2 regions of the Paenibacillus sp. Z3-2 genome follow, and region 1 is predicted to be linked to the other one. Evidence: riboswitches for the same ligand, from Rfam matches in the RefSeq annotation. Region 1 holds a riboswitch; the other holds the start of a gene.
What was found. Region 1 has a riboswitch for glycine ahead of gcvT (glycine cleavage system aminomethyltransferase GcvT). Riboswitches for the same ligand answer to the same signal wherever they lie in the genome.

Region 2: another riboswitch for glycine. It lies ahead of sdaAB (L-serine ammonia-lyase, iron-sulfur-dependent subunit beta); the one in region 1 lies ahead of gcvT (glycine cleavage system aminomethyltransferase GcvT).

What each region holds. Positions count from the first base shown of each region.
Region 1 is NZ_CP096397.1:5,010,795-5,026,240, forward strand. Features, by position in the region: gene M1D71_RS22430 (helix-turn-helix domain-containing protein) at 1-2,225, opposite strand, end outside; gene M1D71_RS22435 (endonuclease MutS2) at 2,738-4,741, shown strand; gene M1D71_RS22440 (cysteine-rich CWC family protein) at 4,890-5,141, shown strand; gene M1D71_RS22445 (mannitol-1-phosphate 5-dehydrogenase) at 5,203-6,348, opposite strand; gene M1D71_RS22450 (PTS sugar transporter subunit IIA) at 6,345-6,779, opposite strand; gene M1D71_RS22455 (BglG family transcription antiterminator) at 6,779-8,878, opposite strand; gene M1D71_RS22460 (PTS mannitol transporter subunit IICB) at 8,917-10,371, opposite strand; gene gcvH (glycine cleavage system protein GcvH) at 10,789-11,181, opposite strand; glycine riboswitch at 11,525-11,647, shown strand; glycine riboswitch at 11,651-11,751, shown strand; gene gcvT (glycine cleavage system aminomethyltransferase GcvT) at 11,968-13,104, shown strand; gene gcvPA (aminomethyl-transferring glycine dehydrogenase subunit GcvPA) at 13,101-14,456, shown strand; gene gcvPB (aminomethyl-transferring glycine dehydrogenase subunit GcvPB) at 14,531-15,446, shown strand, end outside.
Region 2 is NZ_CP096397.1:476,461-491,906, reverse strand. Features, by position in the region: gene M1D71_RS02410 (L-lactate dehydrogenase) at 118-1,071, shown strand; gene M1D71_RS02405 (PAS domain S-box protein) at 1,203-3,911, opposite strand; gene M1D71_RS02400 (acyltransferase) at 4,211-4,771, shown strand; gene M1D71_RS02395 (ABC transporter permease) at 4,867-5,601, opposite strand; gene M1D71_RS02390 (ABC transporter permease) at 5,603-6,319, opposite strand; gene M1D71_RS02385 (ABC transporter ATP-binding protein) at 6,316-7,230, opposite strand; gene M1D71_RS02380 (HAMP domain-containing sensor histidine kinase) at 7,311-8,819, opposite strand; gene M1D71_RS02375 (response regulator transcription factor) at 8,864-9,547, opposite strand; gene M1D71_RS02370 (alpha-glycosidase) at 9,674-11,443, shown strand; gene sdaAA (L-serine ammonia-lyase, iron-sulfur-dependent, subunit alpha) at 11,607-12,524, opposite strand; gene sdaAB (L-serine ammonia-lyase, iron-sulfur-dependent subunit beta) at 12,514-13,203, opposite strand; glycine riboswitch at 13,315-13,449, opposite strand; glycine riboswitch at 13,454-13,578, opposite strand; gene M1D71_RS02355 (LolA family protein) at 13,738-14,829, opposite strand; gene M1D71_RS02350 (ATP-binding protein) at 14,831-15,446, opposite strand, start outside.

The DNA.
Region 1 (15,446 bases):
TTAAGATTCGTCGTTTGCAGCCATGTTTTGGCTTTTTCCATACGATACTCTGCGAGATATTCAGTAAAATTAACTCCCGCTTCCTTCTTGAATACCCGACTTAGGTAGACAGGATGGAAATTAAGCTCTGCTGCACAGGCTTCCAGCGACAATTCACGATCATAGCGTTCCTCAATTAATCGAATCATGCGCCTTGCAATGTTCATGTATTGGGATTCTTCCTGTTCTCGCCAGAAACGGATGACGGGCAGGAACAGCCGCTTGCGGAACCAAGTGGTCATTTCATCCAACGTGGACAACTTCAGCAAATGTGCCATGGATGCTTTTTCACCTAATACTTCAGCCACATCTCCCCCTTGCTCCTGCACAAGCTGATATACACGAGACAATAACTGAACCATAATGACAGGATATTCACTGAAATGAAGCTTCTTGTCTGCAAGTAGCCCCAAATATTGCTTGAAGTACGCATCCGTCTTCTCCTCATCTCCTTGCTTGAGGGCAGAAGCGAGCTGATCTTCAATCATCCGCAGTTGGGTATACAACGCGGCCTCCATCTGACCACGTGGCTGAATATCCTCGTAATGCAAGATAATACGGCTGCCCAGACTTACCCGACCTTGCAGAGCCTCCCTACTCTCCTGATACGCTCTTGGGGTATCTCCAATGCAGGAATATGAACGACTAATGCCGATGCTTACAGGCAGATTCAGATAAGTCACGACACGTTCCCGAATCCAGTCTGCCTGTGTATGCATCCATTCCTTCAGGTTCACCTCATCCGTCAGTTCGGAGGCAAGTACGGTGACCTGAGCATCATCCAGCATGACAGGGGTGAACCGAACTGCCGAAGGAAGAAGCTCACCTACCATATTGTTGACAGCAAACAGCAGCAAGTCCCGATCCTGTTCCTCATATCTGGTCCCTTCCAATGTATCGATCTGGAGCATAAGCACACCAAGACTTGCCCACCCCGTCGGAAAATCGTACAATTCTCCCTGATATCTGAAATCTTCTTCCGAGATTTTGCCTGTTAGCAGCTTGGTCATAAAAAATTCCTGGAGGTGCACATGCTGCCCCTTCATCTGCTCACGCATCGTTTTCTCTGAACTGAACAACGTTGACAACTGTTCCTCGATATAGATAAATTCATCCTGACGACGTCCTGACGAAGCAACTGGAGCATCCAGCCCCTTTGTAAACTGCAGCAATCTTGAGATCGGTGAATACATCCGCCGACTGCCGTATATGGCGACAAGTCCCGTTACACATAACATGACCAGTGTAGCAACGCCGGTAACCAGGGCAATTTTCTGCGACTGGGCCGTGATCTGCCCTAGAGATACGACGGACACATACAACCAGCCATTGAGCGGAGATTGTCTGTAGCTGACTGCTACTTGGTTACCTTCCACCTCCGCGCTAAAGAAGCCCTCTGGCTTCCCCGTCGTCTGGACGATCTCGTGGATTTCCTTATTTAAAGTGTCATATTTCGCACCTTGTCTTGTATCATTCAAGAAATATTTCTGTTCCCGGTCCAGAACGTACAGGTCACCTGAATTCGGATTGCGACTCAGAAATGTACTAAGCTCCGTATCGGCAATATCGATAACCAGAAAACCTTTGGGTTTCACATTCGTTGGTACCATCGGAATCTTGAATACCATGCTGACCACATTATCGGATGATATAAGGGTAGGCGCCTGTTCGGGTGTTAGTTCACCCATGCCAGCTGAAACGGGTACACTTTCTTTGGCTGAACTGGCATTCTGGGTGACCCAGAACAGGCTGTTCGTATAGGTCAGGTACGAACCAATCCGGTCTCGAATGCTGAAATCATCCAATTTGCCAAAAGAACGCATCGAGACAACCCAATCTTCGTCCAGATTAACCAGATAGGCTTGGTCAATATTCGTGACCGCTTGCAAGTTGTTGAAGCCGGATGTCAGATCACGAATCTCCTGAAACTCACTACTGTCCAGTGGTTTCTTCATCGCTTGTAATACCAAAGGCGAATTCACATACTGGATGGATGACAATTGCAGACTACGTAGTACTTGCTCTACCCGCATTTGGGTCTGATGCAATATCTGAAGATTACTCTCACGCACTTTCTGTTCAATGTCACGCGAAGCAATCGTATACGATACGGAACCAATAACAATAACCGGAAGGGCTCCGAGGATCAGGGTAAAGCAAAGCAAACGCAATAAATATTTAGGCAAGAAGAGCATCCTCCTTCATATAAAATCGCTTTCATTGGATTATTTTACTATTGTTATTTTAAAACCCATTCTTATTCAAGTCCACTCATTTATTCTAAAGGTTGACTTCAAACCAATTTCCAGTTTATATTGGTTGCATATTCCTCAATCAAAGGAGAGATTTTTAATGTCGGTGAATGTTCTTAACTAACCAAGTTTCATATTCAGGAGTTTGGCTTTTCATTGCGCTTGTGCCCTTATGGCATACGTGTATTTCATGATGCGCCAGATCCCTGTACTTAGTTAAGAACAGCGGATATCATAAATCGCCTCCGGGATTGTAGTTGTCCGGGTCTATTTCCGCGCTGTGTTCAGCGCGGATTTTTTTATTATAGACCTGTAGTGGACTCTGCTTTCCCATACGTTTAGGGCGGAGAATGACGTTTGTTCATTCTCCGCCCTTTTTGCGTTTTCAGGAATACGTTTCACTACTTTAACTGAAATACCATTTGAAATCCAAGGAGAGATTACACATGAATGAAAACACCTTAAACAGTCTGGGCTATCCACAAATTCAAAAAAACGTTGCAGACTGCGCCCTGTCTTATCTAGGGAAGCGTTATGCCAGAGAACTGAAACCAATGGTTGACGCTCAGTTGATTCAGATTCGCTTGGAGGAAACTGCTGAAGCGGCTGCATTGATTCGTTTTGGCGCCAGTATCCCCCTCCCTTCACTGGATGGAATGGAAACCATTATGGATCTGCTCGGTACCGGTTATCTATTCAGTGAACGTGACTTCAGTCATCTCGCACAGTTCCTGCGGAGCTGTGCACAACTTATGAAATACATGGAGGGCAAATCTGGGGCCGCCCCCACCGTCAGTCGTTATGCAGCGTCCATGATTATGATCGAACCTTTGCTGAGTGAGATCGAGCGTTGCATCCATAGTGGACGCATTCAGGATCAGGCAAGCAAGGAACTGATTCGAATCCGTAAAAAAATGACCGTGAATGAGGAACGAATGAAAAGAAAGCTTGATTCTCTGGTGAGCAAACATCGCTCCATTATGCAGGAACATGTCATCAGTCAACGCGGAGGAAGAACGGTTCTTCCCATTAAGAAAGAATTCCGTAAACAGGTGAAAGGCAGTGTGCTGGATGAATCGGGGAGCGGGCAAACTGTATATATTGAACCCGTTGAGTTAGTAGGCCTGCAGATGGAATTGGCCGCTCTACAGGCTGAGGAGTCCCGAGAGGAGATGAGAATTCTCGGTGATTTAACCTCCCTGGCTGAATCCTATAGCCGTGAAATTGCACTGAACACTGAAACGGTAGGCGTGCTGGACTTCCTGTTTGCCAAAGCCAAATATGCGGCCACCATGGACGGACGTACTGTTCAAGTCAATACACAAGGCCACATCAGTGTTCAACGTGCACGTCATCCATTCATGGGTTCTTCCATGGTCCCACTTGATTTTGCAATCGGCAGAACGTACTCGTCGCTCATTATTACCGGACCGAATACCGGTGGTAAAACGGTAGCACTCAAAACGCTAGGTTTGCTCACCCTGATGATGCAATCCGGTTTGCTTATTCCGGTGGAGGAAGGTGGCGAGATGGCCGTTTATCACGAAGTAGCGGTCGATATTGGTGACGGACAGAGTATGGAACAAGCACTCAGTACATTCTCTGCACACATTCGCAATATGATCGGCATACTGGAACAGGCCAATACATCGACTCTGGTGCTCATTGATGAGATGGCATCCGGCACAGATCCCGGTGAAGGCGTCGGACTTTCCATCGCCATGCTGGAGGAACTGCACAGCCGCGGAGCAACCGTTGTGGCGACAACGCATTTTGGGGAAATCAAACATTTTGCAGCTGCCACCCCAGGATTTGAAAATGCGCGCATGGAATTTGATACGATCTCACTCCAGCCTCTTTATCGATTGCGTATAGGAGAAGCTGGTGAGAGCTATGCTTATTCCATCGCATCGAAGCTAGGCATGCCACAGCGAATTATCGAGCGTTCCAAGTCCCTATCGGATCAAAGTAGTTCGAGAGATCGTACATTCGTGTTCACGTCACCTCCTTTGGAGAATCCGGTCCTGATGCCTGATCGTTCCGTTACAGGAGCAGAGGACCCAGCAGAGTTGACCAGGCGGAATAAGTCTAAGCAATCAAAGGATTCCGTCAGTCTCCACAAAAAGACAACAACCAGAGAGTCTGATTCTCCTGCTCCTGCCAAACCTTTTCGCAAAGGGGATCGGGTGTATGCGGCCTATCTCAACCAGTCGGGCATCGTCTGTGATGTGGAGGATAGCCGGGGAAATATCGGAGTCATACTGAGAGGGCGCAAAGTCAAAATCCATAAAAAACGCCTGACCCTCCATATATCTGCCGATGAACTATATCCGGGTGACGACTACGATCTGGACATCGTGTTTGAGACAAAAGAAAACCGGAAGAAACGCAAACTAATGGGACGCAAGCATGTAGAAGGTCTACAGATCGAATTACCGCCTGAAGAATAGTTAAGTGAGAAAAACAAATATAGTGAAGTGGAATTCATATGTACATTTAAGTACAGTGAATTCCATGATCACCCACACGTTTCTGTTATACTGAGATCAGTATGTTTATCTTCAACTCATAGCTATTCCACAAGGAAGGAAGAACCGAATGTCTGCAGAACAAGACAATCAGGAGCGCTTGAACATCGATGTTCTTGTCTGCCCTTTATGCGGGGAAGCTAATAGCTGTTCCTATGCCGCAGGACATCCTCATTCGGAATGCTGGTGTAACCGGGCTACTTTCCCCGAAGGTATATTTGACCGCATTCCGCCAGAGCAGCGCCGAAAGTCGTGCATATGTCAACGCTGTTTGGATGACTACGCCGAGGTGCTCAAACAAAAAGAAGAGTCATACAGTTAACGACTGTATGGCTCTTCTTTTATGATGCATTGTCTATACTATTAGCTTACGAACACTGCTCTTACATTTGGTTATACTGAGCAACAGCCTGTTGAAGCACCGGATGATGCTCATCCATGGACGTATAATGATGGAGTGCAGCCGCAATCCCCTTCTGGCGGATCATGTCCTGCAGTTCGACTGCTTCCGGATCATCGGAGACATCGAATTTGCAGGCAGCTGCCATGCCCATAGCCAGATAGGTCGTTTCAGTTCCATCCGCATAGGCCTGAAGAGCCGGGCGAACCAGACGATCATTCGGAGACAGCTTGCGCAGCGGGGAACGACCAACACGAGTAACCTCATCGGTGAGATACGGGTTGACGAACCTTCCCAATATTTTGACAATATACTGCTCATGCTCGTCAGGATTAAATCCAAACCGTTTCACCAGAACAGCCCCGGTTTCCTGCAAAGCGCCGTATACAATGGATTTCACCTTTTCGTCAGTAATAGCCTTCTGAATCGTGTCATACCCGTGCACATTACCGATATATGCTGCAACACAATGCCCTGTATTTACAGTGAACAGCTTCCGTTCGATATACGGCTCCAAGTCATCGACATATACGATGCCCTCAACCGGTTTGAATGCAGGAGCCATCTGGGAACGATCCACCACCCATTCGTAAAAAGGCTCTACCTGTACATGCAGAGGATCTTCATGATGTTGAATAGGCACAATCCGGTCTACGGCCGAATCGGGGAAATAAATGTACTGATCCGCAAGGGAACGTACATCTTCATTGAGCAGAGCATATACATGTTCTTTCAATTGCGTACTGGCTCCAATTGCGTTCTCACAAGCAATAATGTGGAGAGGGTTTTGAGCAGAACCTGAATTCAGTCTCTTCTCAAGTCCTTTCGCGATGCCTGGTGCAATATGCTTTAGTACGCCTACACCCACTGCGGTTGTAATCAGATCCGCTTCCACCACAGTTTGGGCAACCGTTTCTAACTGGGTCCCATCGATTGCATTTACACCCTTGACGGTCTCCCGATCCTTACTTTCGTTAGCCAGTTCTACGGTATACTCTCCCCGTTCCTGGAGAGCCGTTACCAATTCCTGATTCACGTCGGAGAAAATCACCTCATATCCTGCACGGGACAGAATCAATCCGATGAACCCACGTCCAATGTTACCTGCGCCAAAGTGTAAGGCCTTCATAGCTCCATTTCACTTTCCAGAATAGCAATAACTTCTTCGGCAGTTTTGGCCAGTCGCAGGGCCTCCATATTCTCATCTTCAGCACAGATCACCGCGATGCTAGTCAAGATCTCCATATGCTCCCCGCCTTGAGCCGCGATACCAATCACCATATAGGCTTTTTCTTCGCCAAAATCAACACCTTGTGGATACTGAATGACAGAGATACCTGTGGATAAAATGAAAGATTTGGACTCCTTCGTACCGTGCGGGATCGCAAGGCCGTTCCCTACATAGGTCGAGACAATCTCTTCACGTTCAATCATCTTCTCAATGTAATCAGCGGTAATATGTCCCGCATCCTTCAGAATCTGTCCTGCCATACGAATCGCTTCATATTTGTCCTGAGCCGTCGCATTCATGATGACTTTATCTGTTGTTAACATACTCATCATTTTTGACCTCCAATTTCAGTTTTACTGCGATAAAATCCAACGAGTTCCTGGGATAGGTAATGAATGAGCTCATCCCTGATTCCCTTTTCCAGCAATGTAATCATTTCTTCCTGCAATAACAGGGCACTGATCTCACTGAGAACCTCCAGACTTTCCTTGGATAATTCCCTGGGGCCGAGCATCACGAGGATATGGGTAACTCCTGCCGGATCATCCGGCGTACGAAGGAGTGGCTCAGTGAGCTGAAATAGGCTGATAGACGGCCTGTAGATGCCCTCACTGCGTGTATGAAACAGCGCAAGTCTTGTGCCGGGAATCTTCTGACTCCCCACTGCTTCACGTGCCTCCAACCGTTTCGCAATCTCCTCCGGTTCCTTCAACACACCAGATCCATGGAGTACGTTGCACATCGCATATACGGTTTTATAGAAACCGATATCTCGATTATCCAGCGGGTACACCTGAAACTTTCCAATAATCCGAACAATTTCAACCAGAAGAGCTTCCATTCCGTCAGGGTCCGAGTAACGACTTGTCGTCTGAATCTCTGTTTCAAGCGGCTTGTTATGCTGGCGTTGTAACGTTGTTGTTCTGATAAAATGGCGCAGCCGCTCACTCTCTTCTGCCGTGAGCAGTGGACTCACTTTGTAATACTGATGCTCATCCATCGGCAGATCGACAGTGGATAACACCAGGTCATATTCATCTGTAGGGATTCGGGTAGCTTCATACCAGGACACGCTGTCCATGATCCGAATCTCGGGAATCTCCTTTGTCAGTCGGCTGGAAAGCATGCGTGATGATCCGATTCCGCTTGTACACACAATGATCGCCCTGATTTCCCGTTTCAATGCACGCAACCTCTCAATGGAAGCTCCAAAATGCATGACCAAGAAACCAATTTCCTCATCCGGAACTTCCACACCCGGCCAAGCTTGATGCACGGATTTTTTGACATCTTCGAAGAGTGAATCATAATCCTTGCGAATCTGCTGCAGCAACGGATTACGAATGATCTGCTGTTCTTCAATTCGCTCCATTACAGGTTGCATATGACCAATCAGACCCTCACGAAGCAAACGATCCTCATGAAAGGCATAATGAGTTCTAGCCTGCATCTGATCAATCAGCGAATGTACCCTGTCCAGTAAAATCAAGTCGTCTATTGGCAACAGCCGTGAAGAGTGAATGCGTTGTTCTGTCTCAATTAATAGTCTGTGAAAATAAGCTTGCTCATCCTGGGAGAATGTCAGCCCCAGCTGGGTAGATAGAACACTGCACAAGCGGGAAGCCAGATACGGTGGAACCTTTATCTCACCCTGCTCTGCAATTTCATTTCCCTTCTTCTCCCGAGGAGATATACGGCCAATGCCAAAGCCTTTACGGATACGTACGACCGCAACAGATAATTGAATCAGCAGCTTCATGTATTGCCGTTCCGGGATGTTCTCCAGCCATTCGATATCCGGCTGCCATAACGCATTTTCGACCGTTAGCACATCACCATGTCCGATCATATCCAGCAGTTTTTGGTTTACGATGGAGCCTCCTTGTTCTGGCTGTCTTCCGAACAGGTCGGACTCATCCAGAAATTCGAGGGCAAGTGCAGCTATGGCTGTGCGATGAAACGTCTCACTTCCGTTAATCTTGACACCATATCCTCGCCTGCGAACCAGCTTCAGTCCAGCCTGAAGAATCCGTGACTCCAGATCGTCCAGATCAGTGGTTACCGTGGACACAGTCACCTTCAGGTCTGAAGCAAGAGCAAGCAACTTCACAGGCTCTGACTCATCAAGCAGGATGCAAAGCATGAAGAGCTTACGCTCTTCTGGCGTAAACTCTACATATTCCTTACCCTCCAGTTGCTGTCGCAATGCAGTCAGATCATCCGAACCGGAATCAATTCGGATTCCGGTTCCTGATTTTTTTTCCAGTCTCATCCCCAAAGGTTCAAGCCATTGTTCAATCATTTGCAGCTCGCGGTGAACGGTTCGGGTACTGACTTTTACTTCAACGGCAATTTCGCCGGCAGTGACCTCATGTGGATGCTCCAGCAGAAACTCCACGATTTCACGTTGTCTTTTGGTAATACTCATATCTCAGCCTCCGGCTCAGGGAAAACGAATGCTTGCAATTACTTCAGACGTTCAACGAGCGCATCATATTCCGGGCTTTTTAGGAAGTTGTCGATGGATATATGTTCTGCATTCGGTGCCACAGAGCGGGCACGATCTGTTAATACTTGTTGTGTGATCACCACATCTGCATCCGGCGGGATATCACTGATGGCCGTATTGGTCACCGTAACGTCAATCCCCTCGGCCTTCATCTTCTTGCGTAGAATGGAAGCGCCCATGGCACTCGATCCCATACCTGCATCACAGGAGAAGACAATCTTCTTCACATCTGTTTTCACTGTAGAAAAAGCCATATCCGCAGCTCTGTCTGCTTCACGTTGGTTAGCCGTAATGCCAGCGTTTGGCACGGTTCCTTGACTCTTCATGTCTTTCATCCGACTGGATGCGGACTCCAGATCTTCGTCTTTTTGTTTACCCGTTTTCAGCAACAATGCTGCTACAAGGAAGGAAACAACCGCTGCTACAAGAACCCCAGCGAGCATTGGGAGGTATCCACCTCTTGGTGTTAAAAGGGAATAAGCGATAATACTACCCGGTGATGGTGCTGAGACAAGCCCTGCGCCTGTAAGCATGAATGTTAATGTTCCTGCAACACCGCCTGCAATTGCGGCAAGAATCAGAATCGGTCTCATCAGAATGTAAGGGAAGTAGATCTCATGAATTCCCCCGAAGAAATGAATGATAACGGCACCTGGTGCAGAAGATTTGGCCATTCCGCGTCCGAAGAAGCAATAAGCAAGCAAGATACCAAGTCCCGGACCCGGGTTGGATTCAAGCATGTATAATACGGATTGCCCTAATTCTCTCGCTTGATCTGTTGCAATGGGTGTAAGAATACCGTGGTTGATTGCATTGTTCAGGAACAATACTTTACCCGGTTCGATAATCAGGTTGACCAGCGGCAGCAAACCCAGATTCATTAAGCCTTGCACTCCGGCAGACAATACTTTGCTAATTGCTTCTACAGCAGGCCCGATGCCCAGTAGCGCAAATATGCCCAAGATTCCGCCAATAATACCGGCTGAAAAGTTGTTAACCAGCATTTCAAATCCGGCTCTAATTTTACCTTCGATCGATTTATCGAATTTTTTGATGATCCATGCTGCCAGAGGTCCAGCGATCATGGCCCCGAGGAACATCGGAATATCGCTACCCACGATGACCCCAATGGTCATAATGGCACCCACGACACCACCACGCTGACCATGCACCATCGTACCCCCGGTGTAACCGATCAACAGTGGCAGCAAATATTTGATCATCGGATCGACTAGCTGTGCAAGCGTCTCGTTAGGGTACCAGCCTGTTGGAATGAACAGAGCCGTAATTAATCCCCAGGCGATGAACGCTCCCATATTCGGCATGACCATACCACTCAGGAATCGGCCAAAACGCTGAACACCAACCCGTAGCCCACCTTTGGAATTGGACGATTGGTCCAAATTACTCATTGTATTATCCTCCTTGGATCAAGTGATTATGATTATGAAAGGGGTATCATTTCTCCCCTGCTGTAATCCTAAGCGAGAATGCTCTCCTGTTCAATGAAATGAAAGCGTACTTTCGTCATGAACAATGATGACAACATTAGGTTATGTAATCGTTTTTATCTATGCATAATGGCTGAACTCATTGGTACATAAGGCTTTTCTTGCCTATGACTTTTATCATTTCCAAAATCATTTTCTACCCTATAGCTTGATCTAATCAGACAATTTGCATCCACAATCTGCTTAAACAGTATTCACATCGTTCCTTGGAAAACACAAAAAAACCTGTGCAAGCATCAAGCTCACACAGGTCGCAATAACACGAAGCACATCTCATTTTTGTAATAACATATGTTAATAAGTACAAGTTCATTGATTCTATTCTTCGGTATGTTTGCGATACGCATCTGCATTCATCAATGTGGACAACGCTGCAGACAGATCTCCCTCAACACGAATCTCGATCATCCAGCCTTCCTCGTAAGGAGAGCTGTTTACCAGTTCAGGTGAGTCCTGCAACGAATCATTCACCGCAATGATTGAACCAGTGACTGGAGAAAACAAGTCCGACACCGTTTTGACCGATTCGATCGTTCCAATGCTGTCTTCTGCTTTTACATTGGATTCAAGGTCAGGCAATTCCACAAACACAATGTCACCCAGCTGATGCTGCGCGAACTCGGTAATGCCAATACGTACAGTATCCTCCCCTACGGTTTGCACCCATTCGTGCTCTTCACTGTACAGGAAATCACTTTTCAATTCGCTCATCGATATCCGCCTCGCTTTTCATTAATGAGTGCATGCGATCTTTGACCTTAACCTTTTTCCCAGAACATAGCGTATGATATTTATGAATCAAATGTCAAGATACCTTACAATTTATTTGCTGATCCCCTCCTCAAACCGTAACCTGAATACACTCTTTCTACATATACTGGTGAATATTAGAATAGTAAGCGTAGTCTTTTTAAATACACGAACAATTATATTAAAACTATACTAAATATTCGGTTTTTAATCACTTTCTATGATATCGTTCTTGACATCGATAGTGGATTCACGTTTTAATGAGAGGAGTAAACGTGTTTATTGGACTATGTTATACCCGCGGATGAATGTAAAGGGAGAGATTACCCGCGACACCCGACTCGGGATGTACATGAGGTAACGCCGAAGGAGTAAACCACCGATAAGCGGAGGTGAATCTCTCAGGCAAAAGGACTTTTACGGGACGCAACTCTGGAGAGCATCTATTCGCCCTGTGCGGGCGTTATGATCACCCAAGGGGAAACCTGCTGTACGACGCGGCGGGGTAACTCTCAGGTACAAGGGACAGAGCCTTAGAATACAGCGTGCTACTTGGCATGCCGGTTCTTTGGCCTGTCCTTTTCCTTTTTCCCAAAAAACGAAAAACAGGATTCAGATCGGCGCTGTCATAGCTGCCTTATCATACTTACCCACTAAAGGTCTCTAGATGAAAATTTAAAAATACCCTGGTTCATTGATCCACGATTGCATATTCGGCCGGCTGACGGCCCATGACGAGGTGATTTGATGTCCGATTTGCTTAGAACACCACTCTTCCCACTATATCAGCAATATGAAGGCGTACGGTGCATTGATTTTGGAGGCTGGGAGCTTCCGGTACAATTTAGCGGAATCCAGAAAGAACATGAAGCGGTACGCGAGCGCGCTGGACTGTTCGATGTATCCCATATGGGCGAATTCACAGTACAGGGTGAGCAGGCTGAAGCATTTTTGCAACAAATGATGACCAATGATGTGACCACGCTGGTTCCCGGTCAAGCCCAGTATACCCTGATGTGTTATCCGAATGGCGGTGTGGTGGATGATCTGCTCGTGTATAAGCTGGAAGATCAGCAGTATATGCTCGTGGTTAACGCCTCCAACATCGACAAGGATTGGGCATGGCTGCAAGAGCACTTGATCCCTGGTGTAAGCATGACCAACGATTCGGAGCAGACGGCGCTGCTCGCCCTGCAAGGTCCACTGGCTGTAGATATTATCGGAAAAGTTACAGATACGGATGTATCCACCATTGAACCATTTCGTTTTGTGCAGAATGCCGAAGTCTGTGGAGTAAAATTGCTGTTATCCCGTACTGGTTATACCGGTGAAGATGGATTTGAACTATATGTATCTGCGGACCAAGCCTCTGCGGTCTGGAATGGATTAATGCAGGCTGGAGAAGGTCACGGACTTGTACCAGCAGGTCTCGGTGCCCGGGATACGCTGCGCTTTGAAGCAAGGCTCCCTCTGTATGGACAGGAATTGTCGGCAACCATCTCTCCACTCGAAGCTGGCGTAGGTATGTTTGTGAAGCTGAACGCTGGACCCTTTATCGGACACGAAGCCTTGTTACAACAAAAAAATGACGGTCCCGCCCGCAAACTGGTCGGTATCGAAGTGCTGGAGCGTGGCATTCCCCGCCCCCACTATCCGATTTACGCCGAAGGCGTACAGATTGGCGAAGTGACGACAGGTACGCAATCACCTACATTGAAGCGTAATCTGGGGCTTGCCCTCATCGACAGCAAACATGCTGGACTCGGAACCCCGCTTGAGATTGAGATCCGCGGCAAGAAGCTGAAAGCCGTGGTCGTGAAGACCCCTTTTCATAAACGGATACGTACGTCAAAGACACCTACCCAAGGAGTTGATCAAGCATGAGCAAGCACCGTTACATTCCCATGACCGAGCAGGATCAGAGCGCCATGCTCGCAACCATCGGTGTGGATACACTGGATGATCTGTTTCAGGACATTCCGCAGGAGATTCGTTATCAGGGCGAGCTGCCCGTATCCTCCAAACTTGATGAATATGCGCTGACACGTCACATGTCCAAACAGGCTGGCGCCAACGCCAATTTCGAAACACATGCCAGCTTCCTCGGTGCAGGCATATACGATCATCATGTTCCTTCCGTCATCAATCATGTCATTTCCCGTTCCGAGTTCTACACTGCCTACACACCTTATCAGCCTGAGATCAGCCAAGGTGAACTACAGGCCATTTTCGAATTCCAGTCCTACATCTGTGAATTAACCGGTATGGCTGTAGCCAATGCCAGCATGTATGACGGTGCAACGGCCTTTGCGGAAGCAGGTAATCTGGTCGCAGCGGCAACTCGTCGCAAACAGCTCATCGTATCCCGTACCGTTCATCCGGAAGCACGTCAGGTATTGCAGGCGTATGCGCACGGATTGAGTTTGGAGATTGTCGAGATTGGCTATAAGGATGGCGTCACTGACTGGGATGCCCTGCAAGCCGCCATCTCAGACGATACCGCTGCTGTCATGATCCAGAGTCCGAACTTCTTCGGTGCCGTGGAAAATGTGAAGCAAGCCGCTGACCTCGTGCATGCGCACAAGGGTCTGCTCGTCGTAAGTGCTAACCCGCTATCGCTGGGTCTGCTGGAAGCTCCAGGCAAGCTGGGTGCTGACATCGTAGTAGGCGATGCGCAGCCCCTCGGTATCGCCGCTTCACTTGGCGGCCCGACATGCGGATATTTCGCCGTATCCCAGCCTCATATGCGCCGAATTCCTGGCCGAATTGTAGGCCAGACCACAGATCGCAACGGCAAGCGCGGTTTTGTACTTACACTGCAAGCACGTGAACAGCATATCCGCCGCGAAAAGGCGACATCTAATATTTGTTCCAACCAGGCTTTGCTTGCACTCAGCGCATCAGTCTATATGTCTATCATGGGGAAACAAGGAATGATCGATGTAGCCGATCTGAATCTGCAAAAGAGTCATTACACCCTGAATACATTAACTGCGGTTCCTGGAGTTAGCCTGACGTTTAATGCACCAACATTCAATGAGTTTGTGATTAAGCTTCCTGAAGGAACAGACGTGGATGCACTTCAGCTGAAACTGCTAGATGAGGGTTTCATTGGTGGCTACGAACTCGGACGTAATTATCCGGAGCTTGCCGGACATATGCTGATTGCTGTTACCGAACGACGCAGTAAGGAAGAGATTGACGAATTCGCACGAGCATTGGAGGGATCGCTGTGACTCAGGAAACGACGACAACACCGGCACAAGGACAATCGGAAACGGGTACCTCTGTCTCCACTTCAGCTCAATCTGTGACAGAAAAATTCAACGCACAAACCTTATCCCCTGCATCGGAGCAAGCATTGATCTTTGAACTCAGCAGCCCTGGACGTGTCGCTTATTCCCTGCCAGAATGTGACGTTCCTCGTCAAGCTGTCGATGCGTTGATTCCCCGGGAAATGCTCCGTTCAGAAGCAGCGGCACTGCCGGAAGTGTTCGAGGTAGATGTTATTCGACACTATACTGCTCTGTCCCGCCGCAACTTCGGCGTAGATAACGGATTCTATCCACTGGGCTCTTGTACGATGAAATACAATCCAAAGATTAATGAGGATGTTGCACGTTATAATGGTTTCGCCAAAATTCATCCGTACCAGCATGAATCCAGCATTCAAGGTGCACTTGAACTGTTATATACGTTGCAAAACGACCTTGCAGGTCTGACAGGTATGGATGCGGTGACCCTGCAACCCGCCGCGGGTGCCCATGGAGAATGGACGGGACTTATGATGATTCGTGCCTACCACGAAGGTCGTGGCGAACAACGTACCAAAGTCATCGTGCCCGATTCTTCGCATGGTACCAACCCGGCAAGTGCAACCGTTGCAGGATTTGATACTGTAACGATTCCATCCCGGGCAGACGGACTGGTTGATCTGGACGCACTCCGTGCAGCCGTCGGTTCGGATACGGCAGCATTGATGCTGACAAACCCGAATACACTTGGTTTGTTCGAGAAAGACATTCAGGAGATTGCATCCATCGTACACCAGGCTGGTGGCTTACTGTACTACGATGGCGCGAACTCCAATGCCATTATGGGCATTACCCGTCCGGGTGATATGGGCTTTGACGTGGTGCATCTGAACTTGCACAAAACGATGAGTACGCCTCATGGCGGTGGTGGACCTGGCGCCGGACCAGTCGGCGTGAAGAGCCGTCTGGTTC
Region 2 (15,446 bases), 2.1 Mb from region 1:
TTCATGTGTTATCTTATGTAACGTAGAAGTGCATTTGAGCATAAAATAAAGGACTATACTTAACATAGGACGCGTAAGTGATGAATAAATATCAATGTAAATGGGGGCTGAACGGCAGTGTTAGGAAAATCAGGTAAAGTAGCGGTGATCGGGGCGGGTCTTGTCGGTTCGAGTTGCGCGTATTCCATGATTAATCAATCGATATGCAGGGAAATTATGATGGTGGACCGGACGTATGACCGTGCTGTAGCACAGGCACTGGATTTTTCCCATTGTATGGACTTCACACATAACCGCACCAAAGTATATGCAGGAACGTACGCCGATTGCGGCAATATGGATGTGATTATCTTAACTGCCGGGGCGAATCCCAAGCCAGGACAGACAAGGCTGGATATTCTGGAGGAAGCGGAGTCGATTGCCAAAGACATCGTGGTTCCGATCATGAACAGCGGGTTTAACGGGATTTTTGTCGTCGCTGCTAATCCGGTTGACATAGTAACTTATATGGTATGGAAATTATCAGGCCTGCCGCGTGAGCATGTCATCGGTACAGGGACGTCCATTGACTCTTCACGGCTCAAAACACTGCTGTCTGAAGTCTTCTCCATCGACCCACGCAGTGTGCATGGTTATGCTCTCGGGGAGCATGGAGAATCCCAGTTCGTAGCCTGGTCGCATGTGACCATCGGCGGTAAACCGATTATGCACATTATGGATCAGCACAAGGAGCGTTTCAAACATCTGGATCTGGACGATATCGCACGTAAAACGAAGGATGCTGGCTGGGAGATCTTTACCCGTAAAGGCTCTACTCAATTCGGGATCGGCAACGCCCTCGCACACATCACCCGTTCCATCCTCAATGACGAACACAAAATCATCGCTGTATCGGCTATTCTGGACGGAGAGTACGAGCAGCACAACGTCTGCGTTGGTGTTCCCGCCATCATCGGCGGAAATGGCATACAAGAGATTATCGAATTGAATCTGGATGCCACGGAACGTGAGAAATTCAACAATTCCTGTGAAATCCTATCAGGTAACATCAATCGTCTGACATTGGCATAACCCATTCGTATACAGCTTATCTTCATAAGCTTCAGCGACTTCAATCGGTCAACGCAAACACGCCAATAACACTCCATCTGAGGAGGTTTATTGGCGTATTTGCGTTTATGATTTTACATTTAGGCTGTTGTTCAACTCGGGGCAAGCTGCGGTTCGTCCGTTGGTCCCCACTGCTGTAACACCCGCTTCAACTCACTCAGCATAACCGGTTTGCTAATAAAGTCACGCATGCCTATCTCCAGACAGGCTTCCTTGTCTTCACGTTTGGCAGTGCCTGTCACTGCAATGATGGGGGGTATGCGATCCTGTGGAATTAGTCGGTGTAACAGGTCTGTCGCCTTAAGACCGTCCATGACAGGCATATGAATGTCCATCAGCACAATATCATAGGCATTCTGAGAGATGGCATCAATGGCTTCCACGCCATTGGTACATACATCTGCGTGGTAACCGAGCTTCTCCAGATATTCTCGCAGAATTTTCCGGTTTACCGGATGATCCTCAGCCACGAGAATCCGCATAGCTACCTTGTCACTTTGGCGTGTACGATCATGATGAAATTGACTTGCTGTCTGTTCTGCCGAAGCGTCTACACTTGTCGCAGGAACAGCAAACCGGAAGGTGGAACCTTCTCCTTCTGTGCTCTCGACACTGATACTGCCACCCATAATCTCAACAAGCCGTTTCGAGATGACCAGTCCCAAACCAGTTCCGCCATACTTGCGGTTAATCACCGGATGCAGCTGAGAGAACGACTGGAACAACTGATCCAGCTTATCAGCCGGAATACCGATGCCTGTATCTTGCACGGCAAAATCAAGCACGCTGTCTTCAGGCTTCCTACCCTTGATGATATCCACATTCACATCAATGCTCCCCCGGTCTGTGAACTTGAGCGCATTGCCAACCAGATTCACCAGGATCTGCCGGATACGCATGGAGTCCCCTACCATGAATTCAGGGATGTTTGGATTGAGACGAAATCTGATCTCCAGCTGTTTCTCATCTGCACGAGGTTTAAACAGTTCGGCAACCTGTTCCAGCATCTTGCGCAATGCAAATGGCTCATAAGCCAGTGCCATTTTACCCGATTCAAGCTTACTGAAGTCCAAAATATCATTAAGGATGTTCAGCAGTGCATCGCCGCTGTCTTGAATAATCTCGGCATACTCACGCTGTTCTTCTGATAAATCAGTACCAATCAATAACTCTGTCATCCCCACGATCCCGTTCATCGGTGTCCGGATTTCATGGCTGACCATCGATAGAAACTCTGACTTGGCCTGAGCTGCCAGCTCAGCTGTCTCTTTAGCACGTACAATTTCACGTTCGTCAGTCATGTCATTGAATACGACTACCGCGCCCTGAATCTGTCCCTGTTCAATAATCGGCGTCACCTGATACTGCACCAGAAAACTGCTGCCATCTTTACGCCAGAACACGTCTTCCTTGATTGACCGTCTCTGTCCATCCAACACGGTCATGTGGATGGGGCACTCTTCTTTTGGGAAATGACTTCCGTCTGCACGGGTGTGATGGATAATGGGATGGGAGTTTTTGCCGATGAATTCTTTCCCCTCATAACCGAACATCGAAGCTGCTGCAGGATTCATAAACATGGTGATTCCATCCGCATCCAAACCATATATTCCTTCGGTAACCGTATTGAGAATAAGCTCATGTTGCTTGCTAAGCTCCTGAATCCGTTCCGTATATTCCTTACGCTCGGTAATATCAGACACGATTCCATAGACGCCTACCACTTCTTTATCCACAATAATGGGCACATTCGTAACCGACACTTCGATCTTCCGGCCACTTGAATTGACAATTCTAGTCTCATAATATTGTGGATCGCCTTGCTTAACCTTGTCAAAGTTCGTTTTACCGTATTGAACTTCACATTTATCCAGATTGGACAAAAACGATTTGCCAATAAGCTTATTGCGTGGAACAGCCAGCATTTGGACTAACTTGCTGTTCACCGCACTATATTCGCCTTCCAGATTCAGTGAATACACGGCTGCCGGATTATATTCGAACAGCGATCTGTATCGTTGACGACTTTCTCGAAGTCGTCTGTCTGCATCTTTGTGCTGGGTAATATCCCTGCTGATGCTGACAATCTGCGTACTCTTGCCATGCTCTCCAGCCACGGGCTTCGCCAATGTCTCCATCCAGATATAGTGTCCCTTTTTGTGTAACACACGCATCTTGCAGCCATTACCAATCTTCGAAAGCTCCATAGGATCAGGATAATCTCCCGGATAACAATAATCCTTGAAGGACTTTCCGGTAACTTCCTCCGGCTTATAGCCAAGCAAGGTGTACACGGAAGGTGAGACATATAACAGCTCGCCATCCGTTGTACAGGTCGTAATCAGATCTTGCGCATGGTCAGCGAGCACCTGATATTTCTCCCGAGTCTCCTGAAGTTCACGTTCCACTTCCAAGATATCGCTAACATCTTTGGCAATGCCGTAGATTCCCACCACTTCTTCACCCTCCGTGATGGGCACATACGTTATCTGTGCCTGTTTCAAGGAACCGTCTTTATGATAAAAAGTAATGGAATTATTGACTGAACGTCCACCCAGCACCTCTTTAATATATTCTTTGCGTGAATTTTCACTGTCCGGAGGACAGATCTGATTACGACTCATACGAATCAAGTCATCCAGTGTATAGCCCGATATCCGCTCTACCGAGGGATTAGCATCCATATAGTTTCCATCGATGTCCATCACATAAATGGCATCCGGGTGGTTAAAAAACAATGATTGGTAAGAATTTCCCTCAGAAATAATGCGCTTCAGGGTTTCCGTTTTATTAACATCCAAGGCTTACCCCTCTTTTCTCAGCCAATATCTTCGTCTATCAACAGGAATTGATTATTCCCGTAGAAATGGGCTTACCCTCGAATAACCATGCAAGCCTGCCTAGAAACAGCTTTTTTTTATTTTACCAGACTCTCGTCTCATTTTGCCTACAATCGATGATTAAATTCACATAATGTGTGATGAAGTAGTTGAATTTGAATTACGAATTAATATATTTCAGAAAATTAACGATACATTTTGTATCGAAAGGCTATAATCGTTAAAAAGTGTTTTTGAACTACGGAGAGGACGGATGAATCATGCTGCCCAACAGAGTTAAGGTTGCTTATGGCAAACTAAGAGGCTTGGCCGTTTTTGGTAAGATCCAGCCCTCGATCGGCCTGCTGCCACGAATCAGGGGTAAGGTGTATCTGAATAAATTTGGTGATTTGCAGGTGGGGAAGAGGCTTAACATCATAGGTCAACCTTGGGGAACCCAGTTAACTGTGATTAAGGGCGCACGATTAACTATTGGTGATGACGTCATGATTAATGCCGGTGTGGGAATTGCGGCTAACGTAGAGGTGACGATCGGCAATAACGTTATGATTGGTCCGCGAACAAGCATATTCGATAGTGCCTATCACCGGATTGATTCGCTGGATGACGGAAGCCAGACTGCCAAGCGGATTGTAATTCAGGATAATGCCTGGATTGGTACAGGGGCGCTCATACTTCCCGGTGTCACCATCGGCAGAAATGCAGTCGTGGCTGCGGGAAGCACAGTAACCAAAGATGTCCCCGAGAATACGCTTGTAGCCGGAGCACCAGCCAAGATCATTCGGGAGCTGACCATTCATGATGGGTGGGTCAGACATTAGAAAAAATCCTCCTGAAGCATACATACAATAGAGCTTTGCATGTTCTGCCTAAGAAGGATTTTGATCTTACGATAATCAGGCGTATAACGAATTATTCAAATTTCTTTTTTCGCAAAATACATCATCCCGATTCCAATGAAAATGACAGCACTGCCTCCAACGACTGCCAGCATCGTCATCAGTGGAACGTTGTAGGCTCCGAAACCTCCGCCGTCCACAGGTGTCATCAGAATCATCGGTTGTGCCCATGGATAATACGGCCCGTATGTCGCCGAGTTCACAATGAGAATATTCGGTACAGTCAGTGCAAAATTCAGTGCGAGCGGTGCGGCAAAGCTGCTCCACACCAATGAAACGAACATCTGCAGGGCAGCGAGTGGTACACAGGCCAACAATCCAAGCAGTAGTTTGCCCACCAAGAATCCCCAAGGGATTGGCCCCGTGATGCCATGAATCAACCCTGCCAGCAGAATCGACATCAGCAACAATGCTTGCGTACCCGCCAGAAGCATGAGTACAATCGTCAGTTTGCCTGCATATACACCTGAACGTGTGAGCGGTAAAACCAGCATCTGCTTCCACCCTCCTCCTGCATGCTCGAAACGGCAGACAAAGGACGTGAACACGCCGGTCAGCATCGGTAACAGGAGTAATCCATGCAGGACGACCATGGCGGTCATTAATACCTGCCAATTCCCCGACGGAGTGGACAATAGTCCGATGAGCAGCGCAATGAGTGGACTGATCAGAATTAGAAGCCATATGGGCGATTTACCCATTTTCAGCCGTTCAGCGGATAGAATTCGGAAATATGTTGTTGCAAAGCTCATATCAGGCCACATCCTTCCGGCTAAAGTGCACCATACCCAGCAACAGAATCAATAACCCCATACCTGCACCCATGCCTGCATACAGGTATGGATTGGGTCCATTCCAAGCCATCTGTGGCCAAGCTAGCGGAAAGTTCGGCGAGATACTGAGTGCGAACATGCCCGTTATCGCGAGAACAATGCCCAGTGTCACAGGAAGTGCCTGATTCTTGTTTACCATGGTGAGCCATAACTCCAGTGACAACACCGGAAGCGAGCCAGCCAAAGGTAGCAGCCCCAGCTTGATCGCATGCGTCCAAGGGATGTCACTGGCATGGAATCCGAGGATCAGACCCAGACCTACAATCCCTGCAGTTAGCAGCAAGCAGGAGATCACCAGCAGCAGACAGGCAAGCAGAAACTTGGCTAAATACACGGCTGGTCTGGGAATCGGCATAGCAAGCAGCTGTTTCCATGATCCCTGTTCATGCTCGACATTAGCGATCATGGAACTGAGAATCGTTGCTCCCAGCATCAGGGACAACGGCACAAAGACAACTACATTGCCGAGCAATCCGCCCCACAGGTTATCTGCATACTGCTCTTTCAGATAGTCCAGACGCAATCCGAAGTTAAGCGCCTGCATCGCGATCAATCCAAGAGGAGCCAGGAAAACGAGAAACCAGATTCCCTTCCCTCGAATCTTGAGCCAATCCGAAGACAATGCACGTCCCGTCATATGGATGCCCCCTCGCCAATGACCCGCATGAACAGATCTTCCAGAGACTGACGCTGTTCCTCCACACGATACACATCATGATCCTGCTCAATCAATCGTCGCAAAAGCAGTGCAACCGAAGGGTTATCCATATAGGGGAATGTTAACGCAGAACCTTGTCGCTGACCGAATTGACCCTGTTCTCTGGCCAGCTTCATGGCCTCTTCCGGCTCGGAAACCGTTAACCGAATAGAGCTGCCCGTCTGACTATGCAGACTCGCAATGGTATCCTGAAGCACCATCTTGCCTTCACGAATAATACCGACGCGGCTTGCCATCTGTTCGACCTCGCTCAGTAAATGGCTGGAAACGAGTACGGTAATGCCATGTTCCAGAGGCATGCGCTTGATCAATTCCCGAATCTCCTGAATGCCCGCAGGATCAAGCCCATTCGTCGGCTCGTCCAGAATTAGCAGCTCCGGTTCACCCAGCAAAGCGCTGGCTATACCAAGGCGCTGCTTCATCCCAAGGGAATATCCCTTTACCGAACGTTTGGCATCCTTGGTCAGATCTACAATGGACAGCACTTCAGCAATTCTCGATTTCGGTACATTGATTATCCGGCGCAGTGTTTCCAGGTTTTCCACCGCATTTAGATGTCCATAATAGGACGGATATTCGACCAGTGAACCAACACGGCGCAGAATGTCCATGCGATCCTTGCGGATATCCTTGTCGAAGACACGGATCACGCCTTTGGTTGGTTTAATCAAGCCGAGAAGCATGCGAATCGTTGTGGTTTTGCCGGCACCGTTAGGACCGAGGAAGCCGTAGATATCTCCCTTTTTAATGTGCAGATCAAGTTCACGGACCGCTGCACGGTCCCGGTATGTTTTCCATAGATTAGCCGTTTGAATAATATTTTCACTCATTGTATGATCACCTCAGAACTATCGTAACCGTCCAAGGTTAAAGCCAAGGTAGTCTCCAGTTTAAGTTTAGTTTAAAAAAACTATTCCCGCGGTTTGTTGCTTCCCGCACCACTGTAGATATACGTTCGGACACCCGCATCGGAACTGTCTACCCGCTTGCGCAGTCCCATCTCACGAATCAACAGGTCTACAATGGATAAGCCGAGACCCGTGCCTTTCGTGTCAGAATCCTGCTGCAGTCCAGGACCCCGATCCTGAACAACAATGGCCGTCTCGCCCTGAATCTCCTGCGTTGTTATGCCAATATACTTCCCGCTCGCGGCATGACGGATCACGTTCTGGAACAGATTATCGAGAATACGACGCATACCCTGTTCATCCATTTGCCATATCAAAGGTTTCTCCGGCAGGTCGATATCAATCTCGAATTGTTCTTTCTCCCAGACGGGATACCATGAGGCGGCTGTCTCTCTAACGATACGAAGCATATCTTTCTCTTCCAGCTTCAGTGTATATTTCCCGCTCGTAAGCAAATTATAGGATAACATGTTGTCAATGAGGCCGTCGAGATCCTCCATCTTCGCTTCCATGCGATGTAATGAGTGGATGCCTTGTTCGCTGAGATCTTCTTTATGCAGTGCATGCATATGCCCTCGAATTACCGTTAACGGCGTGCGAAGATCATGGGAAAGCCCGGCAATGAGACGTTTGCGCAATAGTTCTTCCTCGCGTTCCCGGTGACGACTGTCAGTGAGTTGATGCACCATCTGATTGAATGAATCCTCCAGCTGACCAATCTCATCTGACTGACGAATGTCAACCGGAAGTGGAATGCCTACCTTACCCGGGGTCATCATTGCCGTCTGCAACCGAATAAGCCTTTTGCGAATACGTGCGAAGAAGAGAATCGACAAGATAATGAAGATCAGAAAGATGATGGTCATTACGATACCGAGATACAAGAGTTCCATCGGCCAGTTACTCTGTTTCATTTGCAAAAGCGACCGCGGCACTTCAATGATCATGAATCCCTGTCCTTTGTCCTGCTCATCTCCGCCAATATATGCAACGACGGTCAGTGGATCGCGAAAGGAAGCTTCTTTCATGAATTGCACCGTATTGTTCACATTCCATAAGGCTGGAATATAAGTCTCTGTCGTTTGCCCGGAATCCAGTGACCATCTCAATATCGTGTCTGTCAGACCATCCGGCGATGTGGATTCCAGAAGCGTTACATCTTCACCCCCAAGAATAAAGACGGTTTCGCCGCTAGAATTCACACGATACATGGAAGATTTGGGATACGTACCATGTAATTGCTCCAATCGGGCCCTGATCTCTTCATCCGAAGCACCATCCAGATTCTCGGATTCACGCGACCAAAGGTTACTGATCCGGGTAACGTCACCGTAAGGTGCCGCTCGGTCCGTGTTCGTACTATTCACTACGACAATATATATAACGGATATGATTGGAAGGACAACAGGCACAAACAATATAGCCGCCAGGATCAGGATGATATATCGGGACATTAAAGATCGACCAAATCGAAGTTTGCCCTGCCCGGTTTGCTTATAATTATGATCCATGCGCTGTTCTCCTTTCTTGCTCTTCCTTGCTCTGAACCACTGGATCATGGCTTCTTCACACGATATCCAACACCACGGACCGTCTGAATAATAGCAGGATTAGCCGGATCAAGCTCCAGCTTCTCGCGCAGATGTCGAATATGTACCATTAAGGTCTTGTCCCCATCCAGATATGGCTCGTTCCATACGGCTTCATAGATCTGCTCTTTGGTTCGAATCATGCCCATATGTCGTAACAGGTAGGTGAAGATATGGAACTGTTTGCCCGATAAAACAACCTCATCCCCCGTCTCATCATTGACGATCCGGTTATCTTTCTCATAGATCGAGAGATGATCCAGCTTCAAAGCCGCATCGGATGAGATCACAGTTCCTGCTTTCCGTAGCTGAACTTCAATTCGGGCAGCCAGTTCATCGGGGTGAAACGGCTTGGTCACATAGTCATCGGCAAAATCAAGACCATGGAGCTTATCGTCAATAGACGTTCTGGCTGATAACATGACAATAGGAATAGCCGGATGTTCCTTTTTGAGTCGCTGTCCGACTGTGAATCCATCCAGCCCTGGCAGCATGACATCCAGAATGATCAATGAGCAGCCAACAACAGCTTCAGCTGCACCTTCACCACTTCCGAGCCAGATCACTTCATAACCGCGCTCCTCCAGATCAGCTCTTACCCATGTTGCAATTTCCGTGTCATCTTCAATGTATAACAGTTTGGTTTTCATACGCGTATTCGTTTCCTTTCTACACCAGTTGGGTTAATTATATCTTAATCATTAGCTTGCGTGATGTCATGTCATACCAGTCCACGAAGTACATAACATGTTTATAAATAACGGGAGGGAACTAAAATGCTGCTCGAAGCCATCTATCATCAACCGAAGCGGAACTGGGCCTATGCCTACGATCAGGATACAATCCGCCTGCGTCTTCGTTCCAAAAAGAATGATCTGACCGAAGTACATGCCTTGACCGGGGATAAATATGCGTGGGATGAAACCAAAGCCCTGGTTCCTTTAACCAAGTTTACGACAGACTCCATGTTCGATTATTACGAAGGTGAAGTGAAGCCTCCATACCATCGGCTGAAGTACTCTTTTCTATTACAAGACGGAGACGAACAGATCTGGATGACCGAGACGGGCTTCCAGGAAGAAGAACCGGACGATCCAAGTCGCATGTTCCAATTCCCCTACATTCATGCCGGGGCCGTATTCACACCCCCTGAATGGGTGAAGGATGCGGTATTCTATCAGATTTTCCCCGAACGATTTGCCAACGGCAATCCTGAGATCAATCCGGACAATGTAGAACCCTGGGGCGGCGAGCCAACACCGTTTAATTTCTTCGGTGGTGATCTTCAGGGCGTGATCGACCATCTCGATTATCTCAGTGAACTCGGCATCAATGCGATCTACTTCACCCCCATCTTCGAGGCAACGACCAATCATAAATATGATACAGAAGATTATCTGCGGGTAGATCGCCACTTCGGTGACGCAGATACCGTGAAACGACTGGTTAAGCTATGCCATGCGCGTGGGATTCGTGTATTGCTGGACGCCGTGTTCAATCATTCCGGGAAGACCTTTGCACCATTCGTCGATGTGCAGAAGAACGGAGAACAATCCCAATACAAGGACTGGTTCCATGTACACGAATTCCCGCTGGATGTGAAGGATGGCATTCCTACGTATGAGACATTCGGATTCGAAGCGCACATGCCGAAGCTGAATACGGAGAATGCCGAGGTTAAGGCCTATCTGTTGGAGGTTGCCGAGTATTGGATCAAGGAAGTGGGTGCGGACGGATGGCGGCTGGATGTCGCGGATGAAGTGGATGATGCCTTCTGGCGTGATTTCCGTCGTGTAGTCAAGGCCGCTAATCCGGAAGCCTATATTCTGGGTGAAGTCTGGAATGAGTCCTCTGCCTGGCTGCAGGGCGATCAGTTCGATGCTTCCATGAACTATCCGTTTACCGATGCCGTGAATGCCTTTTTTGTGAAAAATACGCTGCATGCCGAACAGTTCGCCAACTCCATCGGTCGACAGTTATCCCGCTATCCGCTTCAGGCCAGCGAAGTAGCATTCAACTTGCTGGACAGCCACGATACCCCGCGTCTGCTCACCCTGTGTGAGGGCGATCAGCGCAAGATGAAGCTGGCTGCGTTATTCCAGTTCAGTTACATGGGTGCTCCGTGCATCTATTACGGAGACGAGATTGGAATGGACGGCGAACAAGATCCGGGTTGCCGGAAATGCATGGAATGGGACGAAGCGAAGCAGGACCGGGAGTTGCTCGACTTTTATCAGAAACTGATCTCACTACGTCATGCTCATCCTGCCCTGCGTGCGGAAGGCACCATTCGTTTCCTGCAGGCTCGCCCCGACGGCAGCCAACTGGTACTCGAACGGCAAGATGATGAGGAACGCATCCTGATCTTGTTCAATCGTTCAGAGGAGACAGCTATTGTCGAACTGGAAGCAGGTGACGGGGAATGGACAGAGCTATTCGGCGGAAACCATCGTACTGCCAAGGATGATGGCGTGCTTGCCATTGAATTGCCTGCGTATGGATATGCTGTACTGAGTACGGCTGTGAGTCAGAGATCATCATCTTAATACACATACATCTGTCAACATATTTATGAAATACATCCTAGTTTCACCTAATCCCAAAACAAGCGTCCTGCATGACCTGGATTCAGGTTTGCGGACGCTTGTTTTGGGATTAGCCGTTATGCACATGTCACAGCTTATTTTCTCGGCACGGCCTGTTGTCAGATTAAACCTGAGAATCAGGTGTTTCCGGCTCTGCACGTTTTGCTTTCGGTTTGGCCAGCTTTTGCATCATTTTGCGGCCTGTTGGTGTCTGAGCCAATCCGCCTTGGGCTGTCTCCCGGTGACGGCTCGGCATCGCACTGCCTACTTCCAGCATGACGTCTATGACTTCGTCTGACGGGATGGCACTACGCACACCGGCCAATGCCATATCGGCCGCAGCCAGTGCTGTGACGGCACCCAGTCCGTTACGGACGATGCACGGAATTTCGACGAGGCCTGCGACTGGATCGCAGATGAGGCCCAGTGTATTTTTTAACGCCAAGCCAACAGCATGAACGACTTGCTCCGGTGTACCTCCACGCAGTTCAACCATGGCACCCGCAGCCATACCAATCGCAGAACCCACTTCCGCCTGACAGCCACCTTCGGCACCGGAAATAAATGAATTGTTCGCAATAACATAACCGATTGCCCCAGCACAGAACAACCCGTTAACCAAGTGTTCGTCCGTCCAGCCAAACCGCTCCTGTGAACTGATAAACACACCAGGAATAATGCCGCAGGAACCGGCTGTTGGTGTTGCCACGATGCGGCCCATGGAAGCATTCACTTCGGATACACACAGGGCATACGCCATCGCAAGTGCAGAAGCATCACCAGAGCAAGTCTCACCTTTGCGAATATACTCGGCCATTTTCTTGCCGTCTCCACCCGTTAACCCGCTCCGTGATGTGGTATCTTCCGTTAATCCCTTGTGTACTGCTTCCTTCATCACTTGATAATAGTCCGACATCTGCTGCACCACGTTCGCTTCAAGCGTATTCGTTTCCTGGACCTGCTCCTCAATCATCAGTTGAGCAATGGTTTTGGATTCCGCGGTACAGATCGTATTCAGTTCGTGCAAATGTTTAAACCGCATCCGAATCAACTCCTCTCTTCAAATCAATGACACGAATGTCCAGTACATGGTCGAGCGAACGCAGACGCTTCAACATATCCGGATTAGGCACGCCGTCCATCTCCATTGCCGTCAGCGCTTCACCATCCCGAGCTTTCCGATCCACCTGCATATAGCCGATGTTAACTCCCGATGAACTGATCGTAGACGTCACTGACGCAAGTACGCCTGCTTTGTCAGCATGCCGCAGAACAAGTGTAGGGAATTCACCACTGATCTGGACACGAAAATCATTCATCGCATGCACCGATACGCTGCCGCCACCAATGGAAGCCCCGATCAAGGAGCAGGTACGTTCTCCATGCCATAACTCAATTTTGACCGTATTCGGATGCGGAGCAGGCAGGCCGCTTGTATAAAACTCAACCTCCATGCCCGCTTCTTCTGCGTATTGCTCTGCATCCGGGATACGCGGATCGTCTGTGACATAGTCCAGCAGACCGCCGATCAGTGCCAGATCCGTGCCGTGACCCTGATACGTATCTGCAAATGAACCGTACAGCGTCAGTCGCGCCCGATCCGGCGTACAACCGAGCCACTGGCGAGCAATTCTCCCTAACCTTGCCGCTCCAGCTGTATGTGAACTTGAAGGCCCCGTCATCGACGGGCCAATAATTGAAAAAACATCTTTAAATCGCACCTTGTAACCCTCCAATTGTATTCGTCATTTCCATCCAGATCCCATTCCACAATGTTTTTTTTACTGAATGATGACATCAAAAAAAGGACAGAAGAAGGCCTCAGGCCCTCTCTCTGTCCTCGATACCTGAGAGTTTCATGACCAGCAGTGTCCAAGGACAAGGTGAATCCCTGCGATTACAGGCAAGGTCACCGGGCTAACTGATCATATACCCCTTGGGTGGCGCAGTTCGCGCACTCTCCAGAGTTGCGTCCAACGATGGTACATTTACCTGAGAGATTAACCACTGCGCCGGGTGCACAGCAGCTTGCTCCTTCGGTGCCTGAACACTAGCCCTTTTGCTCGGCTAACCCAGGTCTCTCCCGCTCGTTATCATCCGCTTATATTCACTTCCTCGTTCAACTCACATCGAACGTATGTCTTCTATTCAATTGGATCATATCTGAATCATATCTGGTACATATACTTACAGATTAATATGCTACACATTATATGTCAATAAAAGTGACGTATAATTATCATCTTTATCACTCATTAGGAATGATTAGGCAGCTTCAATTCATTTATCCAAGCTTGAAGCTTCTCTTTCGTCCATCCTTCGTTTTCACCCATGACGGAGTACCGCAAGCCATTTTCACTCCATGATATGTTCCGAATGCTCTTCATATATGAACCCTCGGTGTTACGAACCTTAATCTTGGCTTCATCCGGCAAAAGTGTATCGTCCACATTTTCTTCCGGCATCTTGAATACCGTCAGGCTGACTTCTACCTTGTCGTCACGTACATAATACAAGGTTACTTCATCTCTGCTCAGCTCACCGCCCAACGTAGACATTTCGATCCGTGATCGTTCGAATTCTCCACTCATGTCCTGTAGGAACGGCTGTTCCAACGCTTTTTCCGCTTCCTCCAGGGTCACTTCGGAATTCTGCATCATATCGTTCAAGTCCTTCACATCGACCTCCTTAGGGATGTCAATTACGAAAGTATCCTTTGTGAATTCAGGGTCATACTGAATCGGATCATAGACCATTTCTGATTTTCCATCCCCATACGCGCTGTTTACTTTGACAATCATCCACGTTTTGGGGTCTACCCAATACTCTGAAGATATGGAGAATGCGCCTTCTTCTTTTGGTGTCAATTCAATATGAATGACGTCCTGTCCATGAAGTTTCTCCTGTCCCATCATATTCACATTATGCGTAGTACGTAACCGCTCTAGTTGATCAACCAATATTTGTTTCTGGGTTTGATTAGGCTGTTGTGACACGGATGATGCATCCATGGAATATGCTGCTCCTGTTTCTTTTTCATAAAGGATGATCTCCTTTCCGTTATTAACTGCGTAACTGACATTGCCATTCTCGGATGTTTCCGTGCGCTTTCGTCCAGTTTCACCATCTACCCATTCCTTAATTTGCATGGTGTTAGTCAGCTTGTCGTCCGCCCATATCTTCATCACACCTTCCGCATAATATGAGGCAGGTTCTGTTTCTGCTGAGACAACCTTCTCGATCATATCGTCTCCTGACATAGCCAGCATATCCTTCTCCGCGCAACCTCCAAGCAGGGCGCCTGCAAGCAAAGCAGTACCCAGCATCATCCATCCTTTTTTCATCATCTTACCCATCCTCTCTGCGTTTACATTCTCCATGTTCAGGCAATCGGCATGCTGCCAGCGTTCCATATCCTTCGTATGACCACATGCGCATATCCCCTCCGTGCTTTATTGCAACCCGTTTGGCTATACTCAATCCCAATCCCGAACCACCTGCATACGTCTTCTCCTCCTGATTCTGGTGTTGAACATAGGGTTCGAAGATACGAATGAGCTGTTCTTCAGGAATAGCAGGACCTTCATTTTGTACTATGATCAATGTTGCCCCCGCCCTGTAGTTATCCAATTCATCTCCAAGCGAGGGAATAATCCATTCTGGGAGCTCCCCATCTGAAGCAATAACCCCTAGTCCCATTACACCGTTCGTCCTTGTGTGGCGTAGTGCATTATTTATCAGATTATCTGTCAGGCGCATCAGTTGTTCGGGATGAACTCGGTACAGTTGATCTGTGCGGACATCCATCTTCACGTCAATCTGCCCACGCTCGGCAAGTCCCTCATAGCTCCCAAGCAGCATATCGAAAAACTCCTCACCTTCCACCTCAACCATGGCCATCTCCGATTCACTGGAACCCAGCGCCGTATACATCTCAAGTTCACTAATCATCTGTTTCATCCGC